Regions from separate parts of the Pseudomonas frederiksbergensis genome, predicted to be linked through region 2. Evidence: riboswitches for the same ligand, from Rfam matches in the RefSeq annotation. Region 2 holds a riboswitch; the other holds the start of a gene.
The links. Region 2 has a riboswitch for cobalamin ahead of cobW (cobalamin biosynthesis protein CobW). Riboswitches for the same ligand answer to the same signal wherever they lie in the genome.

Region 1 (7,733 bases), 700 kb from region 2:
GTCGACTTCCTGCTCCAGCACTTCACGCACGATGTAGCCGTTGCGGCGCCAGGCCTCGGCGTGCTCGGCATAACACGGCGAGAGCACGCCGACTTTGCCGGTTCGACGCAGACGTGGCAGCAACTGGATAGCCGCCTGAGAGCCAGCGACCGGCAGCACCTGCGTGGCGCCGTAGTATTCGCGCGCGGCCTGCTCCAGGCCGTCATCGGTTTCCGGCAAACGCGCCCAGGCCCGCAACGGGATGTCCGGGATCGCCCACGGCCAGGGTGCCAGACCGCTGGACAAGTCGAGCCAATCGGCTTCGGCGATGCCGTAATGCAACGCCGCCTTGCGCAAGCGGCCACCGTGCTCAAGCATAAAGCTCGGCTCCCACACAGAGAATCAGCAGCCACAACCCTACCCCGCGCTGAACCAGTTGCCAGCCGCGATCGATGGAATTGGCGTCTGCCGGCAGACCTTCGCCCAACTGAGGACGCTGATGCAGCTCACCGTGATAGATCGCCGCCCCCCCCAACTCGACCCCCAGGGCGCCAGCGCCAGCGGCCATCACCGGCCCGGCGTTCGGGCTGTCCCAGGTTGGCCCCTGCGTGCGCCAGCATTTGAATGCCAAACGGGTTTTGCCCAGCAGCGCGTAGGTCAACGCCACCAGACGCGCCGGAATATAGTTGAGCACATCGTCGATTTTCGCCGCCGCCCAGCCGAAGCGCTCAAAGCGTTCATTGCGATAACCCCACATGGCGTCCAGGGTATTGCTCAGCCGATAGAGCACCACCCCCGGCGCACCGGCGACAGCAAACCAGAACAGTGCGGCGAATACGGCATCGCTGCCGTTTTCCAGAACTGATTCAGTGGCGGCGCGGGCCACTTCGGTCGAGTCCAGCTCACTGGTCTGGCGGCTGACCAGATAGCCGACACGCTTGCGTGCTTCATCCAGGTCGTCACTGCGCAGCGCTTGAGCTACCGGCTCGACGTGCTCACCGAGGCTGCGCAGGCCAAGGGCGCAATACAACGCGAGAATCTCGATGATCCAGCCGATGTAAGGCAGCCAGGACAATGCAGTGATCAACAGGGTCAGCGGCAACACCGCAATCACCCAGGCCGTGACACCGTGACTGCGCCAGCCACGGCCGGCGGAGTTGAAACGTTGCTCGATACGATCGGCAAAACGGCCGAACGCCACCAGCGGATGCCAGCGCTTGGGTTCGCCCAGCAGCGCGTCCAGCGCGACCCCGGCGACACTCAGCAACGCCACACTCATTGACTCACTCCCCAAAAATTTTCGTACAACAGTTCACTCAGCGGACGCGCCTGCGCCCAGCCTTCAAGGACCAGCATCGGCGCCGGGTAAAACGCCTTGACCGGTCCCAGGCACAACACCGCCAGCGGCTTGGCCCCCGGCGGCAGGCCGAGCAAATCCGCCAATGCCTGCGGTTCGAACAACGAGACCCAGCCCATGCCCAGACCTTCGGCACGGGACGCCAGCCACAGATTCTGGATCGCGCAGGACAACGACGCCATGTCCATTTCCGGCAAGGTCCGACGACCAAAGATATGCCGCTCGCGATCATCCATCAGCGCGGCGACCAGCACTTCGGCGCAGTCGTTGATGCCTTCGACTTTCAGCTTCATGAATTCGTCGGTGCGTTCACCCAGCGCCTGCGCAGTGTGTACCCGCTCCTCTTCCACCAGTTGCTGGATCTTGCCGCGTAACGCTCGGTCGCTGATGCGGATGAATCGCCAGGGCTGCATCAAGCCGACACTCGGGGCCCGATGCGCCGCTTCGAGCAATCGCCGAAGCAGTTCGGGCTCGACGCTGCCGCCACTGAAGTGACGCATGTCGCGACGTTCGGCAATCGCGCGATAAACCGCTTCGCGCTCGGCCTCGGAAAATGCGTTGTCGGTCATGGCTGCTTCGCGGGCAAGCCCGCCCCCACAGGGTTCAGGTCTGGCGCAAACAGCGCGGCGATCGCCGATGGATTGGACGGGAAATAAAAGTGCACATAGGACGCCGTCATCCGCCCGTCACGGAAAACCGCCTCGGCACCGCGCCCGCCGTTAGGGCTCAGACCACGAGCGATTGGCTCAAGCTCGGTGCTGGTCAACGAATGGTGATAAGTGTGGCCGCGCAGCGCGCCTTCGGGCAATTCGACCGCTTGCAGGGCCAACGCCGCCAGGCGTTTTTGCATCACCGCATCACCCGCCAGCAGCCCCACCAACTCAGCCCGCGTGCCATCGACATCGGTCAGTGAGTCGAGCAAATACAGCATGCCGCCGCATTCGGCCAGCAACGGTTTGCCGGCAGCATGGTGCGCGCGAATGGCATCGAGCATTGTGCTGTTTTCAGCCAACGCCACATGGTGCAATTCCGGATAGCCACCGGGTAGGTACAGGCTGTCAGCTTCTGGCAGTTCGCGGTCATGGATCGGCGAGAAGAATCGCAACTCGGCGCCCATCGCCCGCAACAAATCGAGGCTCGCGCCATAAGTGAAGGCAAACGCTTCGTCGCGAGCCACGGCAATTCGCACACCGGCCAACAATGGCTCGGCAACGATCTCTTCCGGCGCAGCGAACTCGACGGCAGGCGGCAACGCCACTTCGCAGCTGCTGGCCAACGCTTGGGCGGCTGCGTCGAGGCGCAGATCGAGGTCATTCAATTCACTGGCTTGAACCAATCCAAGATGACGGCTCGGCAGTTCGATCCCGGTTTCCCGGGACAAGGCACCATACCAACGCAGGCCTTCGGTCAGGCTGCCTTCGAGCAGTTGCGCGTGACGCAAGGTGCCGACGCGGTTGGCCAACACACCGGCAAACGGCAAATCCGGCTGATAACGCGCCAGCCCCAACGCCAGCGCACCGAAGGTCTGAGCCATGGCAGTGCCATCGATCACGCCCAGTACTGGCACGCCGAAGTGCCGCGCCAGATCGGCGCTGGACGGCGTGCCATCAAACAGGCCCATCACGCCTTCGATCAAAATCAGGTCAGCCTCAGCGGCCGCTTCCCACAACAAACGGCGACTTTCCTGCTCACCGACCATCCACATGTCCAATTGATAGACCGGCGCACCGCTGGCGCGCTCGAGAATCATCGGATCGAGAAAGTCCGGGCCGCATTTGAACACCCGCACCTTGCGCCCCTGATTGCGATGCAAACGGGCCAGCGCGGCAGTGACGGTGGTCTTGCCCTGACCGGAAGCCGGCGCGGCAATCAATACCGCCGGGCAATAACGACTGCTATTCATATAAAGAGGCTCACAGCTCAACGCCTTTTTGCGCTTTGATCCCGGCCTGGAAGGCATGCTTGATCATGCCCATTTCGGTGACCGTGTCGGCCAGCTCGATCATCTCCGGCTTGGCCCCGCGACCGGTAACTACCACGTGCTGCATCGGCGGACGGGCCTGCAAGTCGCTGAGCACCTGGTCGAGGTCCAGATAGCCATGTTTGAGCGCGATGTTCAGCTCATCGAGCACTACCAGACCAACGCCTGAGTCACGCAGCAATTCACGGGAGACTTCCCACGCGGCCTCGGCGGCGGCGATATCGCGCTGGCGATCCTGGGTTTCCCAGGTGAAACCTTCGCCCATCACATGGAAGCGCACTTGCTCCGGAAAGCGACGGAAGAACAGTTCCTCGCCGGTACTGCTGCGCCCTTTGATGAACTGCACCACGCCGCACTGCATGCCATGGCCCATTGCCCGGGCGAGCATGCCGAACGCAGAACTGCTTTTGCCCTTGCCGTTGCCGGACAGAACCAGCAGCAAGCCGCATTCGTTCGGCGAGTTGGCGATACGCTCATCAATCACGGCTTTCTTGCGCAGCATGCGCGCCAGATGGCGTTCGTCACGATCGGGGGAATCAGTCATGGGGGAGCTCTCCGTTGAGGCTGGATAACGGCGGGCAGGCATAGAAATAGACGGCAAGAAGCCTGGCATCGCCCACCGTGATGCCGCTGGATGAATCAGGCCGGTCTCCGGGCTCATGAGCGGCTTGCGCCTGACTGCGCGCCTTCCCATATCGATCTACGACACAGTGGCTCAAAGCACAGTTTTTACTCATTTACCGTTGCGGGGGCAGCGCCGGGATCGTCGCCCGTTCTGTCAAAGAACGCGCCCTCACCGGCTTCCCTGTTTCACTCGGTCGACCACTGGGTCACAGAGCACCTGAAACAAGTCGCGAAGGTTAGAGGGTTGGGGGTGGAGCGTCAATTAAAGCCGGGGGCTCATCAAAAGCAGATCGACCGCCGGAGCTGCGATCGTTGCCATCAGCCCATTATTTTTTGCGGCACAGCGTCAAACCATCACCCAAAGGCAACAACGACAGATCGACACGCGAGTCATCCTTCAAGGCACGATTAAGTGCCTGGATGGCTCGGGTGTCTTCGCTCGCGGGATTTTCTTCCAGTACTCGTCCACTCCAGAGCGTGTTGTCGAACACCGCCAGACCACCGCTTCGCAACAGGCGCAAGGCGCTTTCCAGATAGGCCGGATAGTTGGCCTTGTCGGCATCGATGAACATCAGATCGAAGCAACCACCCAGCCCTTGCTGCTCAAGTTGGGCCAGCGTTTGCAGCGCAGGGGCCAAACGCAAATCGATGCGCCCAGCGAGGCCTGCCTCCTGCCAGTAACGGCGCGCCGTGGCGTTGTACTCTCCGGGAATGTCGCAGCAGATCAACGCGCCGTCATCCGGCAAGGCGGCCGCCATGCACAAGGCGCTGTAGCCGGTAAAGGTGCCGACTTCAAGCAAGCGTCTGGCACCCGTAAGCTTGACCAGCAACGCGAGAAACTGCCCCTGCTCGGGCGCCACCTGCCAGCGCGCCATGGGCAGCGCCTGGGTTTCGTCACGCAAGCGGCGCAACAGCGGTGTTTCGCGCAGGGATACGTCGAGCAGGTAGTTGTAGAGGGATTCGTCGAGATTGAGTGTGCGAGCGGTCATGACAACCTCTGCGAACTAGAAATTGTGCGCCAGATGTTCGGGCTCAATAACACGCTTGGCGCTCAGGTAGGCTCTCTGCCAATAGGCCTTGGACAAACTGTCCAGCTTCACCGTACCCCCCGTGGCGGGTGCATGCACGAAGCGACCTTCACCAACGTAGATCCCGGCATGGCTGACTTGCGAGCCGCCATTGGTGGCGAAGAAGATCAGATCACCGGTCTGCAGTGCCTCTTGGCCGACACTCGGCGCTTGCATGCCGATCATCTCGCGAGTTGAACGCGGCAGGGAAATACCCGCCGCATCGCGGTAGACGTAGCCGATCAGGCCGCTGCAATCGAAACCCGAATCCGGCGTATTGCCGCCCCAACGATAAGGCGTACCGACCAGACCCAGTGCCCGAATCAGCACGTCTTCAGCGGCAGGCGAGAAAGATTGAACGGGAGCAAAAACCGGGGCGCGAACGACTTTAACAGGCGGCGGAGTACGACTGGCACAGGCGCTGAGCAGCGCTGCGAAGAAGATAAGTACAAGGCGGGCCGACATCGTCATATACAGAACATCCTGATCTGGCTGCGGCTTTCTCTGCCGAGAGACTGAAAACAAAACCGCGTAAGCAGGGCTTACGCGGTTAGTTAGTCAACAATAGATCAGGATTCTAGCGGCTACGCGCCAAACTTCAAGTAAGACTTTAAGTTAGCCTTACAAAAAGTCCGCTTACTTGCTTGCCGTGACCGTCGTTGGTGCCATGGCGAGCGCTCGCTTGGCCTCAATGAAAGTCTTGCTCCAGTAGCTGTCGCCCAGGTTATCGACCCGGACACCACCGCTGCGGCGGCTGCTGGAATGGATGAACTGGTCATCACCCAGGTAAATCCCGGCGTGACTGACGCGACCGCGACGACCATTGGTGGCGAAGAACAACAAGTCGCCAGGCTTCAGGTTGTTGCGGGAGACCAATGGGGCATTCACGTTGATCATTTCGCGAGTGGAGCGCGGCAGGTTCATGCCAGCCTCTTCACGAAACAGATAACCGATGAAACCGCTGCAATCGAAACCGGCTTCAGAGGTACCGCCCATACGGTAACGGGTACCGACCAGGGACAAACCACGTTCGAGAATGCTGTCGGCCAGAACCGGAAGCTGGTAAGGCTTGCTGCTGGCAAAATCGGCCAGCTCTTTTTCGGTCGCCAACTCTTCCTGATAAATAACGGAAGACTGGGCAGTCGCTGAATTTTTAATCTGCTGATCGTTTTGTTGCGAGACCGGGGAATGAACCGCGCAACCAAAAAGCAGGGTGACAAGTGCGAGAGGCACGAGGGGTGCGAAGCGATTTAGCATGGGCACGACCGTGGCTGAAGTTGTAAAGAAGGCGAGACTATGCCTTCTATCGTCCTCATTTGCAAATTCAATCGACCCAAATGTGACTTATCAGTTTCTCGCCAACATCTAAGCGCTTAAGCCCATTTTAAATCTGCACGCGCCGCGAAAGCCCTTCCGGAAGCGGTTTTTTTGACGCCTGGAAGAAGCCGAAACGCGCTACAGGCCGCAGTTTTACCAGCCCAGGGTTTCTTTGAGAAAGGGGATTGTCAGCTTGCGCTGAGCCTGCAGGGAAGCCTGATCGAGGCGTTCGAGGAGCTCGAACAACGCGCTCATGCTACGAGTACCGCGAGTCAAAATAAAATGCCCGACTTCGTCGGTCAGGTGCAGACCGCGACGCGACGCACGCAATTGCAGCGCACGCAACTTGTCTTCATCGGACAGCGGCCGCATCTGAAAAATCAATGCCAGGGTCAAGCGGGATTTGAGGTCAGCCAGTTTTACCGGCAACTCGCGTGGCGAGGTTGAGGCGGCGATCAGCAGGCGCCGACCGCTGTCACGCAGGCGATTGAACAGATGGAATAACGCCTCTTCCCAATCAGCCCGCCCTGCGACTGCCTGCAAGTCATCCAGGCAGACCAGTTCGTACTGCTCAAGGTTGTCGAGGATTTCGATACCGCGATCCAGCAACTCGGCCAACGGCAAGTACACCGCCGGCTCCCCCAACTGCTCGAAGCGCAAGCACGCGGCTTGCAGCAAGTGCGTACGCCCTACGCCGTCCTTGCCCCAGAGATAGATCAGGCTTTCGGTCCAACCGGCGTCGGCTTCGCACAGCCGCTCGACATAGCCGAGTGCAGCGGCATTGGCGCCGGGGTAGTAGTTGATAAAGGTAGCGTCATCACGCAGACGCACACCTAGGGGCAGCTGAATCGGTTTCATGCTGACTGAACAGTTCCAAACGAACCGTTAGTGGCCTCTGTGTAAAGTTTGCAAAGTTTATACCCGTGACGCCAGCCGCACAATGCAGCAGACCATAAGCAAAATCAAAGGTTTGCGTTAACTTGCAGGTATCGCCTGGGTTTGTTTGACGGCGTATGTAACAGCCGGGAGAGTTTTACAGGCCTGCCCGGCAATGCGCCGGGCGACCTTGAGCGCTTAATCGACAGCCCCGATCAATCCGAATCCTCCACGCCACTGTACATACCAGAATCCTTATATAAATCATGCACATGGCGCACCAGCACCATGATGACCGCCGCCACTGGCAACGCCAGCAGGATCCCGGTGAAACCGAACAGCTCTCCACCCGCAAGAATCGCAAAGATCACCGCCACCGGGTGCAGACCAATCCGGTCCCCCACCAACAACGGCGTCAGCACCATGCCCTCGAGCGCCTGACCGACCATGAACACCGCGACAATCCCGATCATCGGATACAGGTCGCCACCAAACTGAAACAACCCGGCAATCAACGCCGCGCCGATCCCGA
Region 2 (7,733 bases):
GCCAATCGCCCAGCGTCGCGTTGCTTTTGTGTGGGTGGTAAATCGCGGTACGTGGCAGAACCTGCGGTTCAGCCCACGGATAATCGCGGCCGAGCCAACGGCTGGCCAGGCAGCGATACAACGCCAGCGCATTGCCCATGCCGCCCTGACGCAGGAAATGCCAAAGCCGCTCGCGGTCTTCGACCGCTACGGTGCTCAGGTCGCTGAGTTCCGGGTCGGGACGGTCATCGCCCGGTACCAGAATCAACTGCACGCCACGTTGCGAGAGTTCCACCAGGCGTTCGATGCCGTAGCGCCAATAGGCGATCCCGCCGTGCAGCGAGATCAGAATCACCTTGGCGTGGCGCAGCACTTCGTCGACATACACGTCGACCGAGGCGTGATTCTGCACCTGCATCGGGTTGGCCAGGCGCAGGCTCGGGTAGTCCTCGGGCAACTGCTGCGCCGCTTCGGCGAGCAGCGCCAGACTGGAGTCGCCGCTGCACAGAATCACCAGCTCGGCGGGGGTTTGGCCAAGGTCGGCAATGTTGTCATCCGAGACGAAACCGCCGGGCTGGGTCCTGAGCAGGTGCATGGGTTAAACGCTGAGCGCGGCGCGCAATTGCGCTTCGAGCAAGGCAGCGTCCAGTTGCTGGCCGATCAGTACCAGACGTGTGCTACGCGTTTCGTCTGCGGCCCATTGACGGTCGAAGTGCTTGTCGAAACGCGTGCCCACACCCTGGATCAGCAAGCGCATCGGCTTGTTCGGGATCGCGGCGAAACCCTTGACCCGCAGGATGCCGTGCTGGACCACCAATTGGGTCAGGGCATCGAGCAACAGGCTTTCGTCGGCTTGCGGCAGTTCGATGGAAATCGAATCGAAAGCGTCGTGATCGTGATCATCGTGGTCGTCGCCATCGTGGTGATGGTCATGGTGGCTGTGACGGCTGTCGATGTGTTCTTCAGAGCCGGCACCCAGGCCGATCAGCACGTCCAGCGGCAGACGACCGCTGCTGGCTTCGATGATTTTCACCGCTGGCGGCAGTTCTTCGGCAACTTCCAGGCGCACTTTGGCCAGATCCGCAGGGCTGATCAGGTCGGCCTTGTTGAGGATCACCAGGTCAGCGCTGGCCAGTTGGTCGGCGAACAGCTCGTGCAGCGGCGATTCATGGTCCAGGTTCGGGTCGAGCTTGCGCTGGGCGTCGACCTGGTCCGGGAACGCGGCGAAGGTGCCAGCGGCCACGGCCGGGCTATCGACCACGGTGATCACCGCGTCCACGGTGCAGGCACTGCGGATTTCCGGCCACTGGAAGGCTTGCACCAGCGGTTTTGGCAGGGCCAGACCGGAGGTTTCGATGAGGATGTGGTCCAGATCACCGCGACGGGCGACCAGTTCGCGCATCACCGGGAAAAATTCTTCCTGAACGGTGCAGCACAGGCAGCCGTTGGCCAGCTCATAAACACGGCCGTTGGCTTCTTCTTCAGTGCAGCCGATGGAACATTGCTTGAGGATTTCGCCGTCGATGCCCAGCTCGCCGAACTCGTTGACAATCACCGCGATGCGCCGGCCCTGGGCGTTATCGAGCATGTGTCGCAGCAAAGTGGTTTTGCCCGAACCGAGGAAACCGGTAACGATGGTGACGGGGAGTTTGGCCAGTGTTTTCATCGGATGCCCTTTGGCAAGGTGGCGGGCATACGGGACGACAACCGGCGGCGCTTGAGCGCGCAAAGCGGAAGAGTTCGCCACCGGATCACCCCGCCCGGTTGTAGTGAGAATCTGTATCGAGGCAGGTCTCCTGGCTGACGGTGGGCCGGTCTTTCGACTGGCGGTTTCTGCACCTTCCCGCGCCTGAAAACAAAAGAGCGCAGTGGCATGGCAGAAACGCAACCGTTCACAGTTGCGGGGGCAGCCGCGGCATTGACCGCGTTCCCTTCTTAGCTTCGGCGCACGCGCCAAAGAACCTCGAAAGCGCAAGGCTACGCATCGCATCGGGGCGGGTCAATGTTCACTGCAGCTGAGAAACGTTGCCAATTGACGCCCTACCCTCGCCCATGCTCTCCTACACGCCTTGTTACGGGTGCCCTTCACAGGGTGAAACGGGAAACCGGTGAATCATGTGCTTTACTCAAAAGCCATGTCAGTCCGGTGCTGCCCCCGCAACGGTAAGCGAGCGAAGAATCAGATCCACTGTGCCAGTTCGGCATGGGAAGGCGATTCTTGCAGGTTCGGCGAATGCCAGCCCCTCGTGAGCCCGGAGACCGGCCCGCAACACAGAGTGCCTTGCGACACAGGGCAACGAATAACAAACCCGCGGTGGGCGGGCGCTGTTTTAGCTTCCGCGTGCCTGGCTCGCGGGGTTTTCATGCGCTCGATTCACCCACTGACTGACCAGAGGGAAGCGCCATGTCGATCATCAGCAGTACTCGCCACGCCACCGCCAGCAGCACCTCCACCCTGAGCCAACGCCTCGTTGCCGCTATCGGCGCATCGATTCTGGGCGCGTGCCTTGTGTATTTCGCCGGTTTCTCGCACATCGACGCGGTGCACAACGCCGCCCACGATACCCGTCACAGCTCTGCCTTCCCGTGCCATTGAGACCTGCCGACATGATCAAGCGTATTGCGCAGACCGCAGGTTTCACCGGTTTGCTGGCCGCCCTGTTGCTGACCCTGCTGCAAAGTTTCTGGGTCGCGCCGCTGATTCTTCAGGCGGAGACCTACGAAAAAGCCCCGGCGGCTGAAGTCCATGAACATGCCGAAGGCGCCATGGCGGGTCACACCCACGATGCGCAAGCCTGGGAGCCGGAAGACGGCTGGCAGCGCGTGCTGTCGACCACCGGCGGTAATCTGGTGGTCGCCGTCGGTTTTGCGCTGATGCTCGCCGGTCTCTACACCCTGCGTGCACCGACCCGCACCTCTCAAGGTCTGCTCTGGGGTCTGGCCGGTTACGCGACCTTCGTCCTCGCACCGACCCTGGGCTTGCCGCCGGAATTGCCGGGCACTGCCGCCGCAGACCTGGCACAACGGCAGATCTGGTGGATCAGCACCGCAGCCTCCACCGCCGTCGGTATCGCCCTGATCGTGTTCGCCCGGCACTGGCTGCTGAAGGTACTCGGTGTTGCCATTCTGGCCGTGCCGCACATCATCGGCGCGCCACAACCTGAAGTGCATTCGATGCTGGCGCCCGAAGCCCTCGAAGCACAATTCAAGATCGCCTCGCAGCTGACCAACGCCGCGTTTTGGCTGGCCATGGGCCTGATCAGCGCGTGGTTGTTCCGCCGCAAGATCGATGGTCAATACCACGCATGAGTGAAACGGGCGCAGCGCCAACGCTGGTGATCGGCCTGGGCTGCCAGCGCGGCTGCCCGGCCAGCACGCTGCGCGCGCTACTTGACCAGGCGTTGCAGGCTCATCACATCGAATTGCAGACGATCAAGGCCCTGGCCAGTATCGACCTGAAACGTGATGAGCCCGGCCTGATCGAGTTGGCCAGGCAACTGGCGCTGCCGTTGATGTATTTCAGCAGTGAACAACTGGCCGGCTATCAACCGCAACTCAGCCATCACTCGCAAATTGCCTTCGAGCGCACCGGTTGCTATGGCATAGCGGAAAGCGCTGCACTGGCCCTCGCCGAGCAACTGGCCGAGGCGCCGGCAAAATTGCTGATCCCGCGACAAAAATATGCCCAGGCGACGTTTGCATTGGCCGGCGCTGCGTAAAATCCTCGATAATCCCGCCTTCGATCATGAGCAATCTTCATCTGAAGCCTTGCTTTGACCCTTTTTCACAGGAGCCGGCCATGACCGTCTACTTCATTGGCGCAGGTCCCGGCGACCCGGAACTGATCACCGTCAAGGGCCAGCGGCTGATTCGCAGTTGCCCGGTGATCATTTACGCCGGCTCGCTGGTGCCTGAAGCCGTACTGGAAGGCCATCAGGCTGAACAGGTGGTCAACAGCGCCGAATTGCACCTGGAACAGATCATCGAACTGATCAGAATCGCCCATGACAAAGGCCAGGATGTGGCGCGGGTGCACTCCGGCGATCCGAGCCTGTATGGGGCGATCGGCGAGCAGATTCGTCACCTGCGCGAGCTGGACATCCCGTTTGAAATCATCCCCGGCGTCACCGCCACCGCCGCGTGCGCGGCGCTGCTGGGCGCCGAGTTGACGCTGCCGGACATCTCGCAAAGCGTCATCCTGACCCGCTACGCCGACAAAACCACGATGCCGCCGGGCGAAGCGTTCGGCAGCCTGGCCCGGCATGGCGCGACCATGGCGATTCATCTGGGGGTCAATCACCTGGAGAAAATCGTCGCTGAACTGCTGCCGCATTACGGCGTGGACTGCCCGATTGCCGTGGTGCATCGAGCCAGCTGGCCGGATCAGGACTGGGTGGTGGGGACACTGGCAGACATCACCGAAAAGGTTCAGGCCAAGGGATTTCGGCGTACGGCACTGATTCTGGTGGGTCGGGTGTTGGGCAGTGACCATTTCAGTGAATCGTCGCTGTACCGCGCGGGGCATGCGCATTTGTATCGCCCCTAAGATCAAAAGATCGCAGCCTGCGGCAGCTCCTACGGCATCCGCATTCTCCCGTAGGAGCTGCCGCAGGCTGCGATCTTTTGGGGGTCACCCCCAACCTCCCGACAAACCATCACCCACAAAAAACGGCGCTCACGGGGCGCCGTTTTTTTGTTCGCAGTGAACGCCTTGTTTAGTAGTAGGCGTTTTCTTTCTGCGTGTGGTCGGTCACGTCACGTACACCTTTAAGCTCGGGAATACGCTCAAGGAGCGTTCGCTCGATGCCTTCCTTCAAGGTCACGTCAGCCTGGCCGCAGCCCTGGCAGCCGCCACCAAACTTCAACACGGCGATGCCGTCGTCCACCACATCGATCAGGCTGACCTGACCGCCGTGGCTGGCCAGCCCCGGGTTGATTTCGGTTTGCAGGTAGTAGTTGATGCGCTCGTTGACCGGGCTGTCGGCATTGACCATCGGTACTTTGGCGTTTGGCGCCTTGATGGTCAGTTGGCCGCCCATGCGGTCAGTGGCGTAGTCGACCACGGCATCGTCCAGGAACGCTTCGCTGAACGAGTCGATGTAAGCGGTGAAGCTTTTGAGCCCCAGCGCAGTATCTTCAGGTTTTTCTTCGCCCGGCTTGCAATAGGCAATGCAGGTTTCGGCGTATTGAGTGCCAGGCTGGGTGATAAAGACCCGAATGCCGATCCCCGGGGTGTTCTGCTTGGAAAGCAGATCAGCCAGATAATCGTGGGCGGCGTCGGTAATGGTAATGGCGGTCATGGAAGTTCCTCGCAGGCTTGGGCGCAGTTTACGCCAATCATCGCGCCGGACAAAGTCCCAGTATTTTTGTCGGGAAAGAGCCGGTCGCCGCTAGCGGCGACCAGCGAGTCGATCACAGGTTTTCGTAGCGATTCATGTCCAGGACGCCCTCTTCCACCGGATCGGTCTCGTGGATATACCGGCTTAAATCGTGGAAGTACTGCCAGAACTGCGGGTGGCTGCGACGAATGCCCCAGCGCTCGACGATTTTCTCGAAGCCTTGGGCATCCTTGGCATTCTCCATCGCAGCGACAAACTCCGGCACGTGTTCAGCGGGAATGTTGAACATGAAGTTCGGGTAGCTGCTGAGCACGCCGGGATAAATGGTCAATGTGTCCAGCCCCGACTGATAGCGCGATGCCTCGCCGAGCAGGAACGCCACATTGCTGTGGGCACGGTTGCGCAGCAGGCTGTACACCTCGCGCTTGCCGCTGCGACTTTCAATGCGCAGCATCGTCGCTTCCGGCAGTTGATCGATCACCTTGAGCCCGGCCGCCGGGCGCGATGTCAAACGGCTCAACGCCTGCTCGGCATTCTGCAAGGCCGGATCGATATTGGGCCGTGAGCAATAAGCCCCTTCGCAACGATTGATCGGATCAGGCCTGGCGTTCAGGTCACCGTAACGTATCAGCAATTGCTGGGCGAAATCGCGTTTCGGGTCTTTCTCGTCGAGTTTCAGCGCCGTCGGTTTGTCATTGTCGATGCTTTCGTAATCCAGCCACATCTTGAATTTGCCGCCGCTCTGATACCAGTCATCCAGATACCCGTCACGCGAATCGGCCGGCATCAAGCGCAGGAAGTTCTGCTCGGCGCCGTTACGGATCAAGTCGAAATACAGCCGGGTCTGCGCCTGATGGGAAACGTTGCCGAACACGTCGAAGTTAACCGCCAACTGATAATAGGTGCGCTCCAGCAACGGGAAGTCGAACAGCCACATCGTCTGCGGCACCTCACCGATCAGGCCTTTGGTCACTGAGGCGCTGTCAAAATGCCGGAAAATACTCAGCAAGGCATTGTCGTTGCCCGCCCACAGGCTCGACCAGCTGGGTGCCGGTACATTGGCATAAGTGTCACGGCGCAAGGCTTCGTACTCGTTACGCTTGTCGCGGTAGGCATACCACAGGCTCAGCACACTGCCGACATCATCATTCTGGCCGGGCATGGCCAGCAACGGCGTGGCCTTGCCGCGATAACTCGGATCGGTGATGTACACGTCGTGCTCCGGCGCCTGGAAGAACGCCCAGAAGTTGTCGCGGATCACGTCGGTGGCGATCTGTCCGCGACAAACCGGGCCGCGGATAAAGGTGCGCACAAAGTACTCGGCGTTATCGAGCATGAACTGATAACGCGCCTGGGCCGGAATTGCCTGGAAGGTCTCGAAGGGATTGGCGCGACGTTCCGGGCCATAACCGGGCAAGGCGTGGACCTGCCAGTTGCCGTTGTAGAACAGGGTTTTGATCCGGGCCATTTTCGCCGGGCTCAGCGGATAGGTGATGTGCGTCTTGTGCACGATCACCCCTTGCACCGGCCACAAGCGGTAGTACACCTGAGTGCCCGGATCATCGTTCGGGCGGCGGCTGTTGATCAGGTCGATCGGCTGGCCCGTCGGTGTGCGCGAACGCACCCACTGGAAGAAGTGCCCCGGCTCGCCGTCCTTGAAGTAGATATGCGCCAGAAACCAGTGCTCAAACAACCAGCGTGCCACCAGACTTTCACGGGCGCCCGGTGCGTTGAGCAGGTTTTCCCACTGCACCACCTGCAAGGTTTCCCTCGCGCTGGGGACCAGGCCCTGCTGGTCGATTGGCGCGCCGGAGGCCAGCCAGCGTTGCAGCGTCTGGTACTGCTGATCGGTCAGCCCCGTCACCGCCAGCGGCATCCCTTCTTTCGGATGGGCGCCGGCATAGGCTTCGAACTCCCCCGGCATCGGGCACATGTTCTCGCGCTCGAGCCCAAGCACAATGTCTTCCGGAAGCTTGGCGTTAGGTTGCAGCGGTGTCCGGTGGCCGAGCTCCAGCATGCGCGCCATCAGCGCAGCCTGACTGCCTTGAGCATCGAGTACCGAATAGAAGTCCTTGCGTTGCCAGGCCGCTTTGCCAAAGGCGTCATAAAACAACCGTGTCGGCTCCGACGCCTTGCTGCGTTCACCGGCGTAGACCGGAATCTTGTTCGCACCGCGCGCCGCGCCCTCGCCACTGCCCAGATTGAGCTGACAGGCGGCGTCATAGCAGGCATGGCAAGCCACGCATTTTTCAGTGAAGATCGGCTGAATGTCGCGGGTATAGGAGATCGCCGGCGCCGTGCCTTGTGCTGTGGCGGCACTGCTTATAAGCAGCACAAAGAGGCTGATGAAAACGCGATACGACATATCCCTGGTCCCGATCATGAAAAAACGTCGAGATTCTACCGTTCTGGCCC

Region 1: it holds a riboswitch for cobalamin, as region 2 does, so the genes downstream of both, cobO (cob(I)yrinic acid a,c-diamide adenosyltransferase) here and cobW (cobalamin biosynthesis protein CobW) in region 2, are expected to answer to the same signal.

What each region holds. Positions count from the first base shown of each region.
Region 1 covers NZ_CP017886.1:4,445,307-4,453,039, reverse strand. Annotated here, with positions in the region: gene cobD (threonine-phosphate decarboxylase CobD) at 1-357, opposite strand, end outside; gene cbiB (adenosylcobinamide-phosphate synthase CbiB) at 350-1,258, opposite strand; gene bluB (5,6-dimethylbenzimidazole synthase) at 1,255-1,905, opposite strand; gene BLL42_RS21280 (cobyrinic acid a,c-diamide synthase CobB) at 1,902-3,239, opposite strand; gene cobO (cob(I)yrinic acid a,c-diamide adenosyltransferase) at 3,250-3,861, opposite strand; cobalamin riboswitch at 3,943-4,177, opposite strand; gene BLL42_RS21270 (class I SAM-dependent methyltransferase) at 4,268-4,930, opposite strand; gene BLL42_RS21265 (C40 family peptidase) at 4,946-5,479, opposite strand; gene BLL42_RS21260 (C40 family peptidase) at 5,645-6,265, opposite strand; gene hda (DnaA regulatory inactivator Hda) at 6,479-7,183, opposite strand; gene BLL42_RS21250 (AI-2E family transporter) at 7,417-7,733, opposite strand, start outside.
Region 2 covers NZ_CP017886.1:5,145,599-5,153,331, reverse strand. Annotated here, with positions in the region: gene cobN (cobaltochelatase subunit CobN) at 1-574, opposite strand, end outside; gene cobW (cobalamin biosynthesis protein CobW) at 578-1,645, opposite strand; cobalamin riboswitch at 1,749-1,960, opposite strand; cobalamin riboswitch at 2,039-2,261, shown strand; gene BLL42_RS24805 (CbtB domain-containing protein) at 2,384-2,575, shown strand; gene BLL42_RS24800 (CbtA family protein) at 2,587-3,288, shown strand; gene BLL42_RS24795 (cobalamin biosynthesis protein) at 3,285-3,698, shown strand; gene cobM (precorrin-4 C(11)-methyltransferase) at 3,779-4,525, shown strand; gene nfuA (Fe-S biogenesis protein NfuA) at 4,695-5,279, opposite strand; gene BLL42_RS24780 (fatty acid cis/trans isomerase) at 5,392-7,683, opposite strand.